3 regions of the Mesorhizobium sp. M0500 genome follow, and region 3 is predicted to be linked to each of the others. Evidence: riboswitches for the same ligand, from Rfam matches in the RefSeq annotation. Region 3 holds a riboswitch; each other region holds the start of a gene.

Region 1 (7,284 bases), on a different contig from region 3:
CAGGACGAACAGATGACCGGCGCCAGGGCCGCCGAGGAGCGCCGCGCCGACATCTATGACGAGGACGGCGTCATCCTGTCGTCGTTCCTCGCCCAGATCGGTGCCGCGATCGCCGATCGCGATACGCTGACGCTGAAGCGTGAAGTCGACGATCTGCACCAGTCGGAACTCGGCCACCTGCTCGAGGCGCTGCACCCGGAACAGCGACGCGCGCTGGTCGAATTGCTGGGCAAGGATTTCGATTTTTCCGCGCTGACCGAGGTTGACGAGGCGATCCGCCGCGACATCGTCGACAGTCTGCCCAATGCGCAGATCGCCCAGGCGGTGCAGGATCTCGATTCCGACGACGCGGTCTACATTCTCGAAGACCTCGACCAGGAGGACCAGGACGAGATCCTGTCGCAGCTGCCGTTCACCGAGCGGATCAGGCTGCGGCGTTCGCTTGACTATCCCGAAGAGACCGCCGGCCGCCGCATGCAGACGGAGTTCGTCGCGGTGCCGCCCTTCTGGACGATCGGCCAGACCATCGACTACATGCGCGAGGACAACAATCTTCCTGACCGTTTCAGCCAGATCTTCGTCATCGATCCGAGCTTCAAGCTGCTCGGCGCCATCGACCTCGACCAGATCCTGCGTACCAAGCGCTCGGTCAAGGTCGAAGAGGTCATGCATGAGACCAGGCATGCCATCCCGGCCACGATGGACCAGGAGGAGGCGGCTCGCGAATTCGAACAATACGATCTTCTGTCTGCCGCCGTCGTCGACGAGAACGAGCGGCTGGTCGGCGTGCTGACCATCGACGACGTCGTCGACGTCATCCAGCAGGAGGCCGAGGAAGATCTGCTGCGCATGGGCGGCGTCGGCGACGAAGAACTCTCGGACAGCATCTTTTCGACCTCGCGCTCGCGCGTGCCCTGGCTGCTGGTCAATCTTTTGACGGCTTTCCTGGCGGCCTCGGTGATCGGCCTGTTCGACCGCACCATCGAGCATATCGTGGCGCTGGCGGTGCTGATGCCGATCGTCGCCGGCATGGGCGGCAATGCCGGCTCGCAGACCATGACGGTCACGGTGCGGGCGCTGGCGACCAGGGACCTCGACATCTACAATGCCGGCCGCATCATCCGCCGCGAAATCGGGGTGGGCTTCATCAACGGCATCATCTTTGCCATCCTGATCGGCCTCGTGGCTGCTGCCTGGTTCCACGATCGCAATCTCGGCGGCATCATTGCGGCTGCGATGATCATCAATATGTTCGTGGCGGCTCTGGCGGGCATCCTTATCCCGCTGCTGCTCGACCGCTTCAAGATCGATCCGGCTGTGGCTTCGGCGGTTTTCGTCACCACGGTCACCGATGTCGTAGGTTTCTTTGCCTTTCTCGGGCTCGCCACATGGTGGTTCGGCGTGCGCTGAACGTCACCTCAATTGACTTTTACGTAAATGCCATGCGAGGCTTTGAAAGGTGCCTTGTCCGCCGATTCTGGTACGCGCCTGGGCGCCGGCGGCGCCGGCCAGTTGGAACTCGCGGCGTGGCCGGGGCATTGGAGTGACGATGCGGGAATATTATTCGATCACGGAGCTGACCCGCGAATTCGACGTGTCGACGCGGACGTTGCGCTTCTATGAGGACGAAGGGCTGGTGCAGCCAGTAAGACGCGGCCGCACTCGGCTGTTCCGTCCGTCGGACCGGCATCTCATCCGCCAGATCATGCGGGGAAAAAGGCTCGGCTTCTCGATCAACGAGATCCGCGAAATCATCCAGATGTACAGGGAGCCGCCCGGCGAGGTCGGCCAACTCAAATTGATGATCAAGCGCATCGAGGAAAAGCGCGAGGATTTGCGCCAGAAACGCCGCGACCTCGAAGAGACGCTGGCCGAGCTCGATCAGGCAGAGGAATCCTGCGTCGAGCGGCTGGTGGAACTCGGCGTCACCACATGAGCGTGGCGTCAGCGCCGGCTCAAATCCAGCGCCGCACCCTTTTGGCGTAGTCCCGGTATTTCTTGCCGAATTTGGCCGTCAGCACCTTCTCCTCGCTCTCGATCGTCAGCTTCTGCGTCAGGAACGCCGCGATGACCGCCAGCGGCAGGAACCAGGCGATCCCAGTGACAAAGGCGAGGCTGACCAGCAGCAGCGTGTTGGCGAGGTAGATCGGGTTGCGGCTGACGGCGAAGGGTCCGGTAGTCACCAGATGGTCAGGCACGCCGTTCGGGTTGAGCGTCGTCTTGGCGCGGATCATGGTGCGGATTGCCGTGAACCAGAGCGCGGCAACCGCCACCAACCCCACAAGGCCGGCGGCGAACAGGATGTCGCCGAGAAGATCGCCGATCCACGGTAGCGGATAGAACAGCCCTAGCGCGACGCTGACGATGATGGCGGCGATATAGATCAGCGGCGGCCATGGGATGTGCCCCAGCCTCGGCTGCCCAGGATTTTGCTGCACGGGTTTCGGGTGACTGTCGCTCATTATTGTCCTCCCTCGATTAGCGCGTTCCCGGTTCCGCCGCCTCGGTTTGGGCGGTGCAGGTGCCGGCGAGCTCGCCAATATGCGCCTTCCACTCCGGGGACTGGTCGTTGCTGTAGAGCCGGTCAAGCGAGGCTTCGCCCTGGAGAGTGTCCAGCATGCAGGCACAATAGCTGGAGCAGAACTCGGTGTCGCGTGCCTGCTCGCAGGATATCTGGCAGGATTTCAGAAAACTCACCTCCCTGGTTTCGGCCTGCGCCGGCATGAATTGCGAAAACAGCCAGACCGAGCCGATCAGCACCGGCTGATGGATCAGATAGAAGGCAAGGCTGTGCCGGCCGATGAAGACCAGCGGATTTGCCCAGCGGCCGGGCGCCAAGGCCGACAGCCGCGTCAGCGCGCCGGAGGTGGCGGCGAGCTTGGTAACCGCGATGCCGGCAAGTACGGCGCCGAACCAGGGCAGCAGCGGAACGTAGTCGTTGGAGCGCGGGTTGGTCGCCGACAGGCCGACCCACCACAAAGCCGGATGATCGAAAAGCTCGGATCGCAGGTAGAAAGGCGCAGCGATAACGAGGGCCGCCACGGCAAGCGTCAGCAGCGCCGGGAGGCGCAGGAACGCCAGGCCGAGCAGGCTGGCGAGCGCGATCTCGTGCAATATGCCGAAGAAGATGAAGCCGTCGGGCGTGGCGATGCGGGTGACCAGCGATATTGCGAGCGCTGCCCCGGCAACCATGGCGAAGCGCTTCCAGAAGCCGGTCCAGCGGATTTTCTTGCCATGGGCGAGACAGAGGCTGATGCCGACCAGGAACAGGAAGCTCGAGGCGATGCAGCGCGCGTAGATTTTCCACCAGCCGAAGGCGGTGAGGCCGGGATCGGTGTAGCCGAAGAATTCGAGGTCCCAGGTGAAATGATAGCTCGCCATGGCAAGCAAAGCGATGCCGCGTGCAATGTCGATAGCGGCGATGCGCTTCGACTTCGGTTGATCCTGAACGGCTGCGGTCGGCGTGTCGATGCTCATGGTCTCGCTGTCTTGGTTCAGCCCCGGCAAGACGACTATCACGGTTGCCACCGTCAAAAGAAGCAGGGCCTTGCGTCGCGTTGGTACCGGTCGGCATCAGAGCTGCTTTAGGCCAAAGCCGGAAAGCCTTTGGCCGGCGTGCTGGCGTTTTTCGGACTGGGCGCGGTTTTCGCGACACTCGGCCTGCTGGCGGCGGCCTGAGGCTTCGTCACCTGGCGCTATCTGCCCAAATCGCTTTGATGTTCGAGCGCCGCATGGCGCTCGCGCACCCAGTTGTGGAAGCGGTGCAAGTCGTATTCCTCGGGCATCAGTACGCCGGCCTTGTGGCGCATCGAGCGCAGGCCCATCTGGTTGACCTCGCAGATATCAGCATCCTCCTCCAGCACCTGGGTACCGAAGGCGACGATGTTGTCGATATCCGCGGCCGGATCGGCGAGCGCTTCGGGCGAAAAAAGCCATTCGGCGGTAAGTTCGGTCTGCTCCGGCCCAAGCGGCACCAGCCGCACGGTCCTGACATAGTCGACATGGCCGACGACGAACATCGACGGCATGCTGGTGGCATAGGTCTGCCCGGCGGCACGCTCGCCCGGCGTCAGGCCGGAAAAGACCGAGCCGTGGACGCGCCCGTCGCGCGACCAGGTTTCGGCCCCGGCCCGCAAGCCGCCTGCAAATTCCGGCGCGTCATTGTCGGCGTGGCGCGCCCATTCGGGGTCGTCGTGCCGGCCCATCAGGCCGCGGCCATAGATCGGCACCAGCCGCGACAGGTCCTTGTGGACGCCGGGGCAGTGCAGGCACTCGTTGAAATTTTCCCAAAATACCTTCCAGTTGCAGTTTATCACCTTGCGCAGCACATGGCCGCTCAGCAGCGTTTCCAGCGGCCAGTTGGCGAGGTTACCGGATGCCGGATCGAAGGATGTTTCAGCCGAGCCGGCAGCGTCTTCCGCCAGATTGACGAAGACGAAACCGCGCCACACCGAAAGCGCGACCCGGTAGAGCGGATGATCGGCCTTGTCGAAGCCGTCCGGCAGCGATTTCGACGGCACGCGCACCAGATCGCCGTGCAGCGAATAGGACCAGGCATGGTATGGGCAGGTGATGAGCCGCGCCTTCAGCCGTCCTTCGCTCTGCTGGCAAAGCTGCGAGCCGCGATGCCGGCAGGTGTTGTGGAAGGCGCGCAACTCGCCGGTCTCGTCGCGCAGCACGACGACCTCCTGCGTGCCTATGCGGAACGTCCTGAAAGCCAGCGGCTGGGCAAGGTCGGCCTCGCGGCAGACGAGCAGCCAGTTGCGATACCAGATGGCCTCGAGATCGCGCTGATAGGCCGCGATGTCCCAATAGGCTGATGACGGCAGCGTCGGCTCGGCCCGCGTCAGGCCGTTGTAGGGACCGCGCTCATTCGGGCTGGGTTGCATGCCGGCTTCCTCCCCATCCGCCAGCCGACACCCGGCTGCGAAAATTGTCAATCGCGGCGCCGGCCGACCGGGCTTGGCGAGGCGGCGCATTCGCCACACGATCCGGCGGAATTTGGTTTGCCGGGCGCGGCGATTCTGCCTATAGTCGCTGATGTCGTCGGTTCCGTTTGGAACCAAGAGGGAATGCGGTGAGGGCAAGTTGTTTGCCCAATGCCGTGGCTGCCCCCGCAACTGTGTGCGGTAGTCCTCTCCATATGCCACTGAAGGTTCGCCTTCGGGAAGGTGGGGAAGGGCGCTGATCCGCGAGCCAGGAGACCTGCCGGCGACAGGAAACTGACTTCTATGCCCTCGGGTGGAGGGCGAAAGGACAAGACATGAATACCGCTTCCGTCTCGCTCGGCGCTTCCGCCTCCTCGCAGTCGCGTCTCATGCAGCTGGCGCTTGCTGCATTCCTCGGCATTTTCGTCATGGGCTTTGTCGGCTTCTCGCATATCGATGCGGTCCACAATGCCGCGCACGACTATCGCCACTCGATGGGCTTTCCCTGCCACTGACAAGGGGCTGACATCATGACACTGTTTCGCAACGTCGTGTTCATCGCGGCGATCGCAGGGCTTGTGGCCGGCGTGGCTCTCGCCTGCATGCAAGCCTATGCCACGGTGCCGCTCATCCTGAAGGCGGAAGTCTATGAACAGGCCGGCGGCGGCCATGACCATGCCGCGGCACCTGCGACACCGGCCGAAAACGCCGCGGGCACGACGGCTATGAGCAGCGCCGCGCCGGCAGCGGCTGAAGCGATGGCTCCGGCGGAAGACGAAGGCTGGGCGCCGGCCGACGGTTTCGAACGCTTCGGCTTCAGCGTCGTTGCCAATATCGTCACCGGCATCGGCTTTGCGCTGGTCCTGGTTGCGGTTTCGGAATTCGCCGGCGGCATCGGCAATTGGCGCCAGGGCCTGTTCTGGGGGCTTGCCGGCTTTGCCGTGTTCACGCTGGCGCCGGGCCTCGGCCTGCCGCCGGAACTGCCAGCGATGCCGGCGGCCGACCTTGTCCAACGCCAGATATGGTGGTGGGCAACAGTGGTGGCGACAGCGGCCGGTCTCGGCCTTATCGTCTTCCGCAGATCGCTGCCGCTGGTGGCTCTTGCCGTGGCGTTGATCGTTGCGCCGCATATCGTCGGCGCGCCGCAGCCCGATAGCTTCGAGACGGCGATCCCGGAAGGCCTGCACCACCAGTTCGTGGTGGCGGTGACGCTGACCAATCTGGTGTTCTGGCTGGTGCTCGGCGCGGTCGTCGGCGTGGTGCGCGGACGCTTCACGGGCACGGCGACCAGCCTGCGCGACAGCTTTGCCTGACCGCGCTGCCGGGGCACTGACCCTGGTCATCGGCGGTGCGCGCACCGGCAAGAGCGCGCATGCCGAGAGCCTGGTGACGGTCGGCCCGCCGCCTTGGAGCTATATCGCCACGGCGCAAGCCTATGACGACGAGATGCGCCAGCGCATCGCGCTGCACCGCTCGCGCCGCGGCGCCGGCTGGACGACCATCGATGCGCCGCTCGACCTTGCCGGCGCGATCGGAGCGCTGCCTGACGGCCAGCCGGTGCTGATCGACTGCCTGACGCTGTGGCTGACCAACCATATGCTGGCCGACCATGATGTCGAGGCCGAATGCCGGAGGCTGGCCGATGTGCTGTCGCGGCCGCGTGGGCCGTGGTTCGTGGTGTCCAACGAGGTCGGCCAGGGCATCGTGCCGGACAATGCGCTGGCAAGACGGTTTCGCGACGCCGCCGGCCGGCTGAACCAGGACGTCGCGGCTGTTGCCGGCACCGTGCTTTTGATGGTGGCGGGGCTGCCGCTCAAGGTGAAATGACATGGCTGATACTATCGATCCCAAGGACGAGGAACGCCACCGCGCCAAGATGGCCAAGCGCAAGGCGGTGCAGGATGCCGAGGTCGCGGCCAAGACGCTCGAGAAGGGGCTGCTGATCGTCAACACCGGATCGGGCAAGGGCAAGACCACGGCCGCCTTCGGGCTGGCGCTCAGGATGCTCGGCTATGGCAAGCGCGTCGGCGTCGTCCAGTTCATCAAGGGCAAGTGGCACACCGGCGAGAAAGACGCCTTTGCCGCCTTCGGTGACCGTGTCGTCTGGCACGCCATGGGCGAGGGCTTTACCTGGGAGACACAGGACCTGAAGCGCGACATCGCGGCGGCCGAGGCTGCCTGGGCGAAAGCGCTGGAGCTGATGGCCGAGCCGTCGATCAGCCTCGTGGTGCTCGACGAGCTGAACATCGCGCTGCGCTACGACTACCTCGATCTCGAAAAGGTGGTCGCGGCGCTGAAGGCGCGTCGCGAAGGCCTGCATGTCGTCGTCACCGGCCGCAACGCCAAACCGGTATTG
Region 2 (7,284 bases), on a different contig from region 3:
CCTGGAGACGGAAGGCATCAGAATTCTGGTCAACCCGACGGGGAGGTTCGTAGTCGGCGGGCCGCGCGGCGACTGCGGTCTCACTGGACGCAAGATCATCGTCGATTCCTATGGTGGGATGGGTCGTCACGGCGGCGGCGCCTTTTCGGGCAAGGACCCGTCCAAGGTTGACCGCTCAGCTGCCTATGCGGCCCGGTATGTCGCAAAGAATATCGTCGCTAGCGGACTTGCGGACGTCTGCGAGGTGCAGCTTGCTTACGCAATCGGCGTGGCCAGTCCGGTTTCTGTCATGGTCAACACGTTCGGAACAGCGAGGGTTGAGGAAAGAAGGATCGAGCGCCTCATTCTTGAGTTGTTCGATCTCAGACCGAAGGGCATTATCAAGATGCTTGATCTCTTACGCCCTATATACCGCAAGACCGCGACCTATGGCCATTTCGGCCGTGAAGAGCCTGATTTCACCTGGGAGAAGACAGACAGGGCCGACGAATTGCGTCGCGAGGCAGGACTTGCCGCCCCGTGAGGGCTGGCGCCGAACGGATTGGCAAGCGCAAAGCCCATTCCCACTGGCCAGACCCGCCCGCGCCCGGCGTGACAGAAAGCCGGTGGTTTTTTGGCGGAGACATGAATTGATGCCGGACTATGACGTGCTTTGTATCGGAAATGCCATCGTCGACATCATCGCCCAGTGCGATGAGGCGTTCCTGGAGACCAACGGCATCATCAAGGGCGCGATGAATTTGATCGACACGAGGCGCGCCGAACTGCTCTACAGCCGCATGGGCCCGGCCATTGAAGCCTCGGGCGGCAGCGCCGGCAACACGGCGGCGGGCGTGGCCTCCTTCGGCGGTCGCGCCGCTTTCTTCGGCAAGGTCTCCAACGACGCGCTCGGCGAAATCTACGCGCATGACATCCATGCCCAGGGCGTCGCCTTCGACACCAGGCCGCTTAACGGCGAACCTCCGACAGGGCGCTCGATGATCTTCGTCACGCCCGACGGCGAGCGCTCGATGAACACCTATATCGGCGCCTGCGTCGAGCTCGGGCCGGAGGACGTCGAGGCCGACAAGGCCTCGGGCGCCGCGGTCACCTATTTCGAGGGTTATCTGTGGGACCCGCCGCGCGCCAAGGAGGCGATCAGGCAGACGGCTAAGCTCGCCCACGCCGCCGGGCGCGAAGTGTCGATGACATTGTCGGATTCGTTCTGCGTCGACCGCTACCGCGACGAATTCCTCGATCTGATGCGCTCCGGCACCGTCGACATCGTCTTTGCCAACAGCCACGAGATCAAGTCGCTCTACCAGACCGCGTCATTCGACGAGGCGCTGGCGCGGATCCGCAAGGACTGCAAGATCGCCGCCGTCACCCGCTCGGAAAAGGGCTCGGTGATCGTGCGCGGCGACGAGACCGTGACCATCGAGGCGACCAGGATCCGCGAGCTGGTCGACACCACCGGCGCCGGCGACCTCTATGCCGCAGGCTTCCTCTACGGCTACACGCAAGGCCGCAGCCTGAAGCAGTGCGGCGACCTCGGCTCGCTGGCAGCCGGGCTGGTCATCCAGCAGATCGGCCCAAGGCCACGGCAGAATCTGCGCCGAGAGGCGGAGCAGGTGGGATTGCTGTAGGTGGCGAGCCAAGAACCAGCTGCCCAGCCTCCTTAATCCAGCCCGAGCCTTTTCTTCAGTTCCGCATTCTCCTTGCGGAGACGATCGGCAAGCAGGCTCTTTAGCCGCTTGTTTTCTTCCTCGAGCGCGACGAGATCCTTCAGCCCGTCACTGTCCGCCGCCGGCGCCGCCGCCTTCTTCCAAAGATAATATGTCTGTTCCGAGATGCCGGCTTGCTTCACCGCGCTCTTGAGAGTAGCGCCGCCGCCGATCGAGGTCTCGATCTGCGCCAGCTTCTGGGCACGATCCTTCGCGGAGTAGCTCTTTCGGCCTGTTCGCGCTGACGGCGGTGCTTCAGTGGTCGCGGATATCGGCTTGGCGCCCTCCTTGCGGGCAGGCGCGCTCGCCTCAGCTTCTGGCTTCCTCGACCGCCGCGCTCTCGTCTTCGGTTTTGGCGTTTCCGCTTTGTCTGCCGGTGCGCTAGGAACTACTGCTGACTCGGTTTCCAGGGGATTGGCCATGAAATGCTCCACTCGCGGTTTGTGCAAAGGTTCAGCATCAAGGGCCACTACAGTAGAGTCAACAAGCTGACGATTTAACGGCTCGACTTCCTTTGTTGTCTCGGCCATCGCGGCGGCGATGTCGAAATTGCCCCAGATGGAACGTGCGGATTTTTGATAAATGCGCTTTTGTTTGACTTCCACGGTGAATGGTCGCGTCTGCCGCCTCATAGTTCCTTCCTGAATAGAAGAATGAAGTCGCCGCTCGAATTTTTGGCGCTTCCTGCTTAGCGCGGAGCATTATCGTATAGCCGCTCAACGGGCAAGTGATGCCGGTCTTCGATGGCTGACCCATCTGGGGAGATTTGAGCGGCTTCGCGCGTCCTGCGCATGCCTGTAAGGCCGCCAAGTTTTCTGGGTTAGCAGGCGCGCCACTGTGGCAGCTTGGCTTGTACGGCGAGGCCATGGTTGAGTGAGGCGAACCAAAGCCCCGCGCTCGATCCCGAAGCTTCCCACAATGGCGAAGAGAACATCTTCACTCGTTCCTTTTCAGCACAAGACCTTCCGTTCGCTATGGTCGGCTGCACTCGTTTCGAACCTTGGCACCCTGGTGGAAGGTGTGGCGGCGGCTTGGCTGATGACGAGCATCGCCACCTCCCATGGAATGGTGGCGCTCGTCCAGTCATCGACCACCCTCCCCTACATGATCTTCTCGCTCGCGGCGGGAGCGCTCGCGGACAACTTTGACCGTCGCCGGATCATGTTGACTGCGCAACTGCTGATGGTCTGCGTATCCGCCTTCCTGGCGTTCCTGACCTATGCGGGGGAAATGACACCCTGGGCCCTTCTGGGTCTCACCTTCCTGATCGGCTGTGGTTGGGCATTGCACGATCCCTCTTGGCAAGCCTCGATGGGGGATATCCTGCCTCGCGAACACCTGCCTAGCGCGGTTGCGCTCAACGGCATGAGCTACAATCTCATGCGCAGCATCGGGCCGGCGATTGGCGGCATAATCGTGGCCACAGCCGGTGCGGCCTTCGCGTTCCTCTTCAACGTCTTTTGCTACTTCGCTCTGATCGCTGCGCTGTTGCGGTGGAAAGCCGTACGGGCACGACAAGCGCTGCCGCGGGAGGCTTTCGGCAGTGCGATGGCGGCGGGCTTCCGTTACGTGCTCTTGTCGCCGAACCTTCTCAAGGTGATGTGCCGGAGTTTCATTTTCGGCCTCACCGCCGTTGTCATTTTGGCTCTCCTGCCGTTGGTTGCTCGCGAACAGGTCAAAGGGACCGCGGTCACCTACGGCGTGATGCTTGGCTTCTTCGGCCTGGGAGCGATTTGCGGCGCGCTCCTCATCGGGCGGGTCCGAGAAGTTCTCTCCAACGAATGGGTCATTCGCGGAGCGTTCTTTATATTGGCGATCAGCTGCTTCTTTCTGGCATGGAGCGAGCACGTTTGGCTGAGCTGTCTGCTCCTCATGCCAGCCGGTGCGGCCTGGATTCAATCATTCTCGCTATTTAACGTCACAGTGCAGCTTTCGGCACCGCGGTGGGTGGTTGGACGCGCCCTGTCTCTCTATCAGACGGCCACATACGGCGGCATGGCGGCGGGAAGCTGGCTTTGGGGCGAACTGGCGGACGTCCAAGGTGTTTCGGGAGCCTTCCTCGTCGCCAGCGTGGTTCTTGTGATTGGTGGACTGATGGGGATCGTTCTGCGTCAGCCGGATTTCGAAACGCTCAATCTGGATCCGACCAACAAGTTCAGCGAACCGACGCTGCAACTTGACCTTCGGCCACGAAGCGGTCCGATCATGGTGATGGTCGATTATCGTATCGATCAGAGAGATGTCCCAGAATTTCTCAGTGTGATGACATCGTGGCGAAAAGCGCGGCTGCGAGATGGCGCCAGACAATGGGCGTTGCTGCGTGACCTGGAAAAGCCCGAACTATGGACCGAGTGCTATCATGTGCCAACCTGGGTCGAGTATGTTCGCCACAACAACAGGCAGACCCAGGATGACGCCGAAATCGTTGCGCGCCTGGAAGCGCTGCACCGTGGCGATTGCCCGCCCAAGACGCATCACAAGATCGAACGCCAAACCGTGCGCGTGCACGACGATTTGCCGCTCAGGCCTCATTTGGACAGGACTTGAGCTGGCCCGGTGGTTTGAGCCGGGTTACCTTGAGCCGGTGGGCTGCGAACAAGCAATTCGAGACGTCGGCCTCGATCCTCCGCAACACGCCGCTGCGCCGGGCCTCGGGTGCTCCCCTCGAAATCGTTGTGTCGTATCACCGAGGGCATCACGGCCAACACCTTCCACATGGGCAACAGCCTCGCCATTGAGTCGAATGTGGTCGCGAGCAGATCACCAAAGAAGCGGTCGGAACCTCGGAGCCGAAGTTCGACGCCGAGGTGGCGTTCGCATGATGAGGGAAGCAGCACCACGGCACTTGCCGGTATGTTTGCCGCCGGCAGCCGACGAACTCCTATCCTCCTGGACCGCTGTGCATCATTGCTTTGATTTACCGGCCGCTCAAGGCTTCCACAGTTTTCGCTTTCGAGGCGACCTTTGGGGACATGCCAACGGAAATTTAATATAACGACATAAACATTTCTTTATGCGGCGTTGACAAAGAAGCGAACTGCTGTGATTGTCTCCCGTGTCGTGGTTCTCCGTACGGCGCTGCCGCAGCGGAGCTAAGAGGGAAGCCGGTGCGATGCCGGCGCTGCCCCCGCAACTGTTAGCGGCAAGCCAACCCCACTCATGTCACTGAGGCGAATAGCCTTGGGAAGACGGGTAGAGGCTATGACCCCGCGAGCCAGGAGACCTGCCACGGCGAATTACGTCCACGGGCGGGGTGTCTCGGTGGCCGCTGCAGCCTGGCGTTCGTGCCGGCCTGCTAGCGCCTTCCTTGTCACCGACGCCCCAACCATCGGGGTATGGCATGACTGTCTCTCAGCAAATTCCTGTAGCAACGCTCGGCGTGCCGCGCTTCGGTCGTCGGCGAGAACTGAAATTCGCGCTTGAAAGCTACTGGTCCGGAAAATCTTCCGCCGCCGACCTTCTCACGACGGCGAAGGCGCTCCGTGCCGCTAGCTGGGAGGAGCAGCACGATCGCGGCGTGTCGAAAATCCCGTCGAACGACTTCTCGCTTTACGACCATGTGCTCGACACCGCAGCCATGGTCGGCGCCGTTCCATCCCGTTACGGCTGGAATGGCGGCGAGGTCCCACTTGACATCTACTTCGCAATGGCGCGCGGCAACCAGGGTCAGACGGAGGATTGTGGACACGTTGGCCACCAGCAGGCGGCTCATCGGCCTGATGTAACCGCGATGGAAATGACCAAGTGGTTTGACACCAACTATCACTACATTGTGCCGGAACTCGACGATGATCAGACGTTCGCCCTCTCGTCGACGAAACCGGTCGACTACTTCCTCGAGGCTAAAGCTCTCGGCATTCACACACGCCCAGTCATCCTTGGACCGATCACCTTCCTCAAGCTGGCGAAATCGCCTGCCGAAGGATTCGATCCCATCGCGCTCCTGCCGCGGCTGCTGCCCGTCTACGAGCAACTCCTGCAGAGGCTGAAGCTGTCGGGAGCCGACTGGGTGCAGATCGATGAGCCAGCGCTTGTCCTCGATCTGAACCCGAACGAACGAGCTGCGTTCGAATTCGCCTATGGCCAGCTGTCAAAAGCCGCGCCCGAGTTGAAGATCATGCTGGCTACCTATTTCGGGCCGCTGGGAGACAATCTCGAAACCGCAGTTTCTTTGCCCCTGGCCGGGCTGCATATTGATCTCGTGCGCGCTCCCGAGCAGCTGGAAATGGTGGGTCGGCTCGCTCCGAAGGATCTGGTGCTCTCGCTTGGCCTGATCGATGGCCGCAACGTCTGGCGTGCGAACCTGCCCGCCATTCTCGACCGCATCAAACCGATCGTCGCCGGCTGGCCCTTGGACCGCGTCGAGATCGCGCCTTCTTGCTCGATGCTGCATGTGCCGATCGACCTGCGCATGGAGACGGAACTCGAGGCGGACATCAGGTCGTGGCTCGCCTTCGCGGCCCAGAAGACCGACGAGCTGGTCTTGCTGGCCCGGGCCCTGTCCCAAGGCAGGGATGCGGTGGCAGGCGCGTTGAAAGCGTCTGCCGAGGCTGCCGCCACTCGCGCGACATCCACGAAGATCCATGACCCACTTGTTGAGGGGCGGATCGCCAGCATTGACGACAGCATGAAGCGACGAGAGAGCGCTTTTGCCAAGCGCTCCAGAGTCCACGCCGGCACGCTCGGGCTGCCGCCGTTCCCGACGACGACCATCGGATCCCTCCCGCAGACGCCGCAGGTACGCAGGGCGCGGGCCGCTCATGCGAAGGGCCAGCTGAGCTATGTCGACTACGAGACCTTCCTGAAGAAGGAGATCGAGGCTGCAATTCGCTGGCAGGAAGAGATCGGGCTGGACGTGCTGGTGCACGGTGAGTTCGAACGAAACGACATGGTACAGCATTTCGGCGAGCAGCTGTCCGGCTTCGCCTTCACCCAGCATGCCTGGGTGCAGAGCTATGGGTCGCGTTACGTGCGCCCCCCCATCATCTTCGGCGACGTATCGAGGCCCAATCCGATGACGCTGCGCTGGTGGCAATTCGCCCAGTCGCTTACGGAATACCCTGTGAAGGGAATGCTCACAGGCCCAGTGACCATTCTCAACTGGTCTTTTGTTCGCGACGACGTACCCCGCTCCGAGGCATGCCGCCAGATCGCGCTTGCCATCCGCGACGAAGTGACGGATCTCGAATGGTCCGGCGCAAGGATGATCCAGATCGATGAGGCCGCGTTTCGCGAAGGATTGCCACTGCGCCAGTCTGATTGGAACGACTATCTCGACTGGGCTGTCGAATGCTTCCGGATCGCTTCAACGGGTGTAAAGGACGCGACTCAAATCCATACCCACATGTGCTATTCGGAGTTCAACGAGATCATCGACGCGATCGCTGAAATGGATGCGGATGTCATTTCGATTGAGACGTCGCGCTCGAAGATGGAACTGCTGGACGCCTTCACGAGCTCCAAATATCCGAACGAAATCGGTCCCGGGGTCTATGACATTCACTCACCACGCGTCCCGGAAGTCGGCGAGATTTCGGACCTCGTCATGCTTGCCCGCGAGCGACTGTCGGATGCCCAACTG
Region 3 (7,284 bases):
CCGCCGCCGGGTTCTCGCGCAGGATGAAGGCGCGGACCACGGGGTCGCCAAGATAGGCGTCGTGCACCGCCTCGATCAGCGTGCCCGATATGGCATGGGTAGTCTCAGCAAAGCCGACAAGCCGGTCGACCGTCTCGGCGAATTCCGAGGCGCCGCGCGGGCCATGACGCATCTGGCCGGCGATGAAGCGCGGATTGACGGCGCGTGCCCGCACGACGCGCGACACGGCCTCACTGATCGAGCGCGGCTTCGGTCTTTGCGGGTCCGTGGTGTCGAGGACGATCACGTCGGCGTTTTTGCCGAGCGCGGCAACCGCTGCCGAAAAGCCGCCGATGAAGGCGACGTCGGCCGAGCCTTCGAGGATGTCGCGGCCGGGGTCGTCGCCGGTATGAACCAGAAGGTCGGCCTCGGCGAGGCGATCCTCGAACGCGCCGGGCGCCGAAATGCCTTTGCCCTCGGAGCCGCCATAGGCGTGCGAGGTGGCGGCGAGATAGGTGCGGCCGATCTCTTCGCGCGCGGCCCAGTCGCCGCTCGACAACAAGTCCTCGACGCCCGCGCCGTAAGTGCCCGGCGAGGTGCCGAAAATGCGCGGGCTGATCTTGCCGTCGATGCGGGTCCTAGCGGCGAGCGGGTTTTCCGAAGCGTCCTCGTCGCGGGTCGCCACCGCGTTGGCCGCGGCGTCGATCAGCGCGATCTGGGTCGGGAACATGTCGCGGAACAGGCCCGATATGCGCCAGGTGACATCGATGCGCGGACGGCCGAGTGTTGCCGGCGGCAGCACATCTATGCCGGTGATGCGGCCGGTGGCGGAATCCCATTGCGGCCGGCAGCCCATCAGCGCCAGGCCTTGCGCGATCTCCTCACCGCCGGTGCGCAGCGAGGCCGAGCCCCACAGGTCGATGACCAGCGAGCGCGGCCAGTCGCCATGCGATTGCATGTAGCTGCGGACCACTTCTTCCGCTGCCACCTTGCCCAGATCATAGGCGGTCGGCGTCGGCATGGTGCGCGGGTCGGCGGTGAACAGATTGCGGCCGGTCGGCAGCACATCGCGCCGACCCCGTGCCGGCGCACCGGCCGGACCGGCAGCGACGTGGCGGCCGTCGAGGGCGGCAAGCAGCGCGGTTTTTTCAGCTGCCGCACTTTGCCGCCGTACCGGATCAGCCTCGCCTTCCGGCGAGCGGCCGTAAATGTGCAGGCCGTCCTTGATGGCGAAATCCTTGAGATCGCAGAGCCAGGCGTCGATGCGGCGCAAAGCCTCGTCGGCTGCGTCGGTCCTGGCGACGCCTGCCTCTGAGGCGAGGCCGGTCTTTTCCGCCGTCTCGACGATCAGCTTCGCCAGGCGGTCGCGGCGGCGGCGGTCGAGCCCGTCGGCCTGAGCATATTCGTCAACCAGTCGTTCAAGCCTGTGCTGGTTTTCGTCCAGCCCGGCGCCGGTCAGCGGCGGCGGCAGATGGCCGAGCGTGACGGCGGCAATGCGCCGCTTGGCCTGCGCTGCCTCTCCCGGGTTGGAGACGATGAAGGGATAGATGACGGGCAGGGGACCGGTGACTATCTCGGGAAAGCAGTTTTCGCTGAGCGCCACGGTCTTGCCGGGCAGCCACTCCAGCGTGCCGTGGGCGCCGACATGGACAATTGCATGGATGCCGAGCGACTTGCGCAGCCAGAGGCCAAAGGCGACCAGCGCATGGCGCGGCGGCAGCGTCGGGTCGTGATAGTCGGCGCGGCGGTCGGCTGAGCGCCCGCGGTCAGGTGCGAGTGCCACGGTGACGTTGCCGAAGGTGGCTGCGCGGAAGGCGAATTTTGCGGCGGCAGACGCTTGAACACCCCCCTCTGTCCTGCCGGACATCTCCCCCTCAAGGGGGGAGATTGGCAGCTTCGGCGCTCTGTCCACCCCTGCGACGTTGGAGATTGGCGAAAACAGAGATGACAGCGCAATCTCCCCCCTTGAGGGGGAGATGTCCGGCAGGACAGAGGGGGGTGCCTCGCACAAACTTGTGTCATCTGCCGCATTCCCCCATGCGGCCGTCACGGCAGCTATCGCTTCAGCAGGCAATTCCGCCGAGTACCCGAGATAGTCCTCAAACCCCAACCCTTCACCTCCACGCTCCAGCACCTCCAGCAACTCGCGCGGCGTTTGCGGAATCCTTTCAACGGCGTAGCCGTGTTCGCTCAGGTCGTGCAGCATTGCCAGCACGCTGGACGGCACGTCGAGACCAACCGCGTAGCCGGTGCGACCGGGGGCGCTCGGATAGTCGGGGATCAGGATGGCGAGCTTGCGCTCCGCACGCGGCGTCCGCTGCAGGCGCACGAAGGCCTCGACACGGTTCGCCACTTGCGCGACGCGATCCGGCTCCGGCCGGTTGGCGAAGGCGCGGAAGGCCAATGCGGGATCGGTCTCGCTTTCGCCCTTGAAGGAGATGGCACCGGCGAGAATGCAGCCGTCGAGCTCGGGCAGGACGACATGCATAGCGAGGTCGGCAGGCGCCAGGCCGCGCTGATTGTTTTGCCAGATGTCACGGCGTGTCGTGGCGACGATGACCTGGAAGACCGGCACCCCGGCACGGTCGAACAGGGTTTCGATGCCGGGTTCCGCGCCGGAGGCGAAGGCCGTGGCGGTGATGATGGCAGCTGGCTTCAGGGCTGAGAGCGCGGTCTCGACAAAGGCGAGCGATGCCGGGTCCTTGAGGCTGGAGACGAAGATTGGCACCGGCGCCATACCACGTTGCCTGAGCGCTGCAAAAAGCGCGTCGATCGGCGCGACATCTGCGGCCAGCAGCATCGAACGGTAGAAGAGGATGGGGATGATGGGCGCGGCGTCTCCCTCCCCCTTGAGGGGAGGGTGGCCCGCAGGGCCGGGTGGGGTCGTCACGGCAGTGCGCGACGTTTTGTGTAGGCGCGCTTCGGAGAGGACCCCACCCCCGGCCTGCGGCCGGACCCTCCCCTCGAGGGGGAGGGGGACGTCGCGTTCTACGACCCCCAGTCCCGGCTCGTAAAATCCCGCCTTTGGCACGCTAACAGGTTCGGCTACCGCCGCACCCGATCCAGCGAGACTTGCCAGCCTCTGCACCAGCGCCGTCATATTTGCCGGCCCGCCCTCGCGGAAATAGCCAAGCAGGGCGTCCAACTCCTCCCGCGGCAGCGTCGAGCCTTCGATCAGTCGCAAATCCTCGTCGTGGCTCTCGCCCGGTAGGAGCGCCAGCTTGATACCGCGATTTCGCGCGATAACGGCGAGCTGGTCGCAGCCATAGCGCCACCAGTCATAGCCGCCGAGGATGCGGACCAGAATGACCTTGGCGTGGCGGGCGACGCTGTCGATCCACAGGTCGACGGACATCGGATGGCGCAGGTCGCGCAAGGCGGCGAGCCGCATCGACGGCAGGCGGTGCGCATCTGCCTTCCACGCCGCCGCCAGCCCGGCCAGGTCGCTGTCGGTGAAGGACAGCGCCACGACATCCGCAGGCGTTTGCCTGAGATCGACAGGCTCGGCGAGATCGTCGAGCGAGGCGGATGTGGTGGTGAGGATGTGCATCGCGGCTCGTACCTGGGGTCAGCCGGCGAGGATACGCTCGATGGCCGGGCGGTTCAGCCCTTTCAGGCCGATGACGACCAGGCGCGAGCGGCGGTCGTCTTCAGCGGTCCAGGCGCGGTCGTAATAGTGGTTGACGCGCGGACCGACGGCCTGCAGCAGGAGCCGCATCGGCTTGCCGCCGACTTCGACGAAACCCTTGACGCGCAACACGTTTTCTTCCTCCGCCGCCGTGGCGACCCGTTGTGCGAGCTCGTCCGGGTTGGACACGGACGCGATGTCGATGACGAACGAGTCAAAATCGTCATGTTCGTGGTCGAGCTCGTCGTCGTGGTGGGTCTTGCGGTTCTCAATGTCGTCCTCGACGGCGAGGCCGAGGCCGAGCAGCACCGACGGGTCGACCTTGCCTTGCGAAGTCGGTACGATCTTCACCGCCCGCGCAACGTGCTTGCCGATGACGGCATTGGCACGGGCCGAGCCGGCTGCGTCCATCAGGTCGCTCTTCGACAGGATGATCAGGTCGGCGCAGGCGAGCTGGTCTTCGAACACTTCCTCGACCGGATCGTCATGGTCGAGCGTCTCGTCCTGCGCGCGCTGGGCCTGCAGGGCGTCCATGTCGTTGGCTACGCGGCCATCAGCCAGCGCCGGTCCGTCGACCACGGCAATGACGCCGTCCACCGTCACGCGGCTTTTCACCGACGGCCACTGGAAGGCCTGGACCAGCGGCTTGGGCAAAGCGAGGCCGGATGTCTCGATCAGGATGTGGTCGACCCTCGGCGTCAGCGACAGGATTTGGTCCAGCGCCGGGACGAAATCATCGGCGACGGTGCAGCAGATGCAACCATTGGCCAGCTCGACGATGTTTTCCTCGGGGCAGGTGTCGATGGCGCAGCCCTTCAGGATCTCGCCGTCGATGCCGATGTCGCCGAACTCGTTGACGATGATGGCCAGCCGCTTGCCTTTGGCGTTTTCGAGCAAATGGCGGATCAATGTCGTCTTGCCGGCGCCGAGAAATCCGGTGACCACGGTGCAGGGAACGCGCGAAGGGGAGGCAGCGGTCATATCAAGTCCTTCAGAAGGTCAAGGGGAGGGATGCGGGCAACCAGGCCGCGCTTCAGGCAATCGGGACGGCCGCGCCATGGAATGAGCCCATCCGTCGAGGTGGCGAACAGCTTTGCCCCGGTGACGAGATCGGCGCCGCTGGTCGTGGTCAGATCACCGAAGACGTAACTCCAGCAGCCGTCGCGCAGCATGGCGGCGCTGAGCCGGCGCTTGCAATTGCCAAGGCATTCGACGGTGCGGATTTTGATGTTTTCGCTGGAAGCGGCGCGGCGCGTGTCCTCTGCGAGCAGTTCGCCGGCGCGCGGATGAGCGTCCGAACCGGTCTCGTCACGGCAGGACGAGCAGACGATGACGGTAACGCCGGCCGGGGAATCACCATGGCCGGACAATAAATCCGCTGTCTCAGCCGGAAAACTGCTGTCGCGTTCCAAATCAGGCTCCTTGCCCGGAAAACCCGCCAGGCGATCGGATTCTTATGTCCTAGACGGCAGGTCTCCTGGCTCGCGGGTCATCGCCTGGGTGCCGCCTTCCCGGGAACATCCCAGTGGTTTTCGGCCTTGGCTCGTCGCTTACAGTTGCGGGGACAGCCGCGGATTTGAAATCGAGATTTCGCACCGCATTCCCTCTTGGCCCTTGCCGTTGCGGGCAGGGGACCGTCTGGAACGGATTTAGGCTTGTGGGGGTAGTCGTGTCAACGCACGTCTATGACGCGGCGATATCCGCGAGCGGCCGGCCGAGGTCGCCGGCAGCGGTCACCTCGATGCGTTCCAGGCCGAGCCAGCCCTGCATCTGCTTCAATTCTTCGAAAAGCTCGGCTGCGGTTTGCAGCGAGGCGCCGGGCTCCGCATAGGCGGCATGGACGCGCAGCACGCCGGCCGGTCGGTCGGCCCTAAGGTCAACGCGCCCGACGATGCTGTCGCCGAGCAGGAATGGCAGCACATAATAGCCATACCGGCGCTTTTCGGCCGGCGTGTAGATCTCGATGCGGTAGTGGAAGTCGAACAACCGCTCGGTGCGCGACCGCTCGAAGACGACAGGATCAAACGGCGCGAGCAAGGCGCGCGCCTCGATCTTGCGCGGCAAACGGGCGTCCTTGTGGAGATAGGCTGTTTTGTTCCAGCCTTCGACGCTCACCGGCAACAGGTCGCCGGCCTCGACCAGTTCCTCGATGCGGCCCTTGATGTCGGCGGGCGACAGCCGGAAATAGTCGCGCAGGTCTCCTGCCGTGGCGATGCCGTGGGCGCGGGCCGAGATGCGCAGCAATTCGCGATGTGCATCCTCGGGACAGGGAACCGGTAGCGCGAGTACCGCCGGCGGCAGCACGCGCTCCGGCAGATCGTAGAACCGCTCGAAGCCGCGGCGATGCGCAGTGGTGATGCGGCCGGCCCAGAACAGCCACTCGAAGGCATGCTTGGCATGGCTCCAGCCCCACCAGCCGCCCGAACCCTTCTGCCCTTCGAAAGCCGACGCCGCGATCGGGCCTCGTTCGGCGACCTCGCGATAGATGTCTTCGATATAGGCGGCGTGCTCGCGGCCCCATTTGGCCAGCCCGCTGTACATTTCGTCGCCGCGCTCGGCCCGCTGCATGCGCCAGCGCATCAGCGGATAGGTCTCGACCGGCAAGAAGGAGGCTTCGTGCGCCCAGTATTCGAAGACCATGCGCTTGCGCGTGACAGCGGCGGCGTCGAGCAGCGCCAGCTTGTAGGGGCCAAGCCGCGAATAAAGAGGCATATAGTGGGCGCGCACCACGGCGCTGACGGAATCGATCTGCAGCAGGCCGGTACGGGCAAGCACGCGGGCCAGATGCCGGCGGTCGGGCGTGCCGGTGGGGCGCGGGTCATTGAATCCCTGTGCCGCGAGCGCAATGCGACGGGCCATGGCAAGCGAGATTTTTTCCTTCATGAAGGCGGTATCCGGACGATTTTAGGACAGAGAAAATGACCTGCGATTCCGCGCTATGCTAGCAGGGTTTTGGCGGCATCCATGTCAGGAGAGAAAAGTGGAGTAAAAAGTGAAGGAAATCAAACAGGAGCGGATCGGACCAGTTTTCCCGGATATGCCGTCCAGCACCGCGATTTGAACAAGGTTTGACTTGCTTCGCCGAAAGCGCTGCGCTAACCCTCGCCGCGTTGCAGCATAGAGCCCTCTTCAAACGGTTCAGTGGTTAAACTGTCACGCTTCCGCAAGTGGGTCCGGTGCTGTAATCAGAGTGGATTGGCCGCAACGGAAAGCTGCAGAATGAACGCATTGTTGAGTTCGTACCTGCCCATCGTCCTGTTCATCGGCGTGGCGCTGATCGTCGGGCTGGCGCTGCTCGCCGCACCCTTCCTGGTGGCCTACCGCAACCCCGATCCGGAAAAGCTTTCTGCCTATGAGTGCGGCTTCAACTCGTTCGACGACGCCCGCATGAAGTTCGATATCCGCTTCTACCTGGTGTCGATCCTGTTCATCATCTTCGATCTGGAGGTGGCCTTCCTGTTTCCTTGGGCGGTGTCGTTCAGTCAGATCGGCATGCTCGGTTTCTGGTCGATGATGGTGTTTTTGGCGGTGCTGACCATCGGCTTTGCCTATGAATGGAAAAAAGGAGCGCTGGAATGGGATTGAACGACAGTTCCGGCACGCTCGTCGCGCCGAAGCCCAAGGGCCTCATCGACCCCAACACCGGCAGGCCGGTAGGGTCTGACGACCCGTTCTTC

What was found. A riboswitch is a leader RNA that binds a small molecule or an ion and turns the genes downstream of it on or off. The one in region 3 is predicted to bind cobalamin.
Region 1: linked by a shared signal. The riboswitch ahead of NKI70_RS23540 (CbtB domain-containing protein) and the one ahead of NKI70_RS16835 (DUF1636 family protein) in region 3 are both predicted to bind cobalamin.
Region 2: linked by a shared signal. The riboswitch ahead of metE (5-methyltetrahydropteroyltriglutamate--homocysteine S-methyltransferase) and the one ahead of NKI70_RS16835 (DUF1636 family protein) in region 3 are both predicted to bind cobalamin.

Annotation. Positions count from the first base shown of each region.
Region 1 covers NZ_JAMYRB010000015.1:109,301-116,584, reverse strand. Annotated here, with positions in the region: gene mgtE (magnesium transporter) at 13-1,410, shown strand; gene NKI70_RS23560 (MerR family transcriptional regulator) at 1,550-1,936, shown strand; gene NKI70_RS23555 (methyltransferase family protein) at 1,956-2,462, opposite strand; gene NKI70_RS23550 (heparan-alpha-glucosaminide N-acetyltransferase) at 2,479-3,477, opposite strand; gene NKI70_RS23545 (aromatic ring-hydroxylating oxygenase subunit alpha) at 3,696-4,889, opposite strand; cobalamin riboswitch at 5,031-5,227, shown strand; gene NKI70_RS23540 (CbtB domain-containing protein) at 5,264-5,443, shown strand; gene NKI70_RS23535 (CbtA family protein) at 5,459-6,241, shown strand; gene cobU (bifunctional adenosylcobinamide kinase/adenosylcobinamide-phosphate guanylyltransferase) at 6,234-6,755, shown strand; gene cobO (cob(I)yrinic acid a,c-diamide adenosyltransferase) at 6,757-7,284, shown strand, end outside.
Region 2 covers NZ_JAMYRB010000017.1:32,482-39,765, forward strand. Annotated here, with positions in the region: gene metK (methionine adenosyltransferase) at 1-523, shown strand, start outside; gene NKI70_RS24405 (adenosine kinase) at 633-1,625, shown strand; gene NKI70_RS24410 (transposase) at 1,658-2,335, opposite strand; gene NKI70_RS24415 (MFS transporter) at 2,622-4,250, shown strand; cobalamin riboswitch at 4,748-4,948, shown strand; gene metE (5-methyltetrahydropteroyltriglutamate--homocysteine S-methyltransferase) at 5,044-7,284, shown strand, end outside.
Region 3 covers NZ_JAMYRB010000008.1:60,178-67,461, reverse strand. Annotated here, with positions in the region: gene NKI70_RS16845 (cobaltochelatase subunit CobN) at 1-3,529, opposite strand, end outside; gene cobW (cobalamin biosynthesis protein CobW) at 3,548-4,588, opposite strand; gene NKI70_RS16835 (DUF1636 family protein) at 4,585-5,019, opposite strand; cobalamin riboswitch at 5,058-5,261, opposite strand; gene NKI70_RS16830 (winged helix-turn-helix domain-containing protein) at 5,291-6,490, opposite strand; gene NKI70_RS16825 (NADH-quinone oxidoreductase subunit A) at 6,827-7,192, shown strand; gene NKI70_RS16820 (NuoB/complex I 20 kDa subunit family protein) at 7,183-7,284, shown strand, end outside.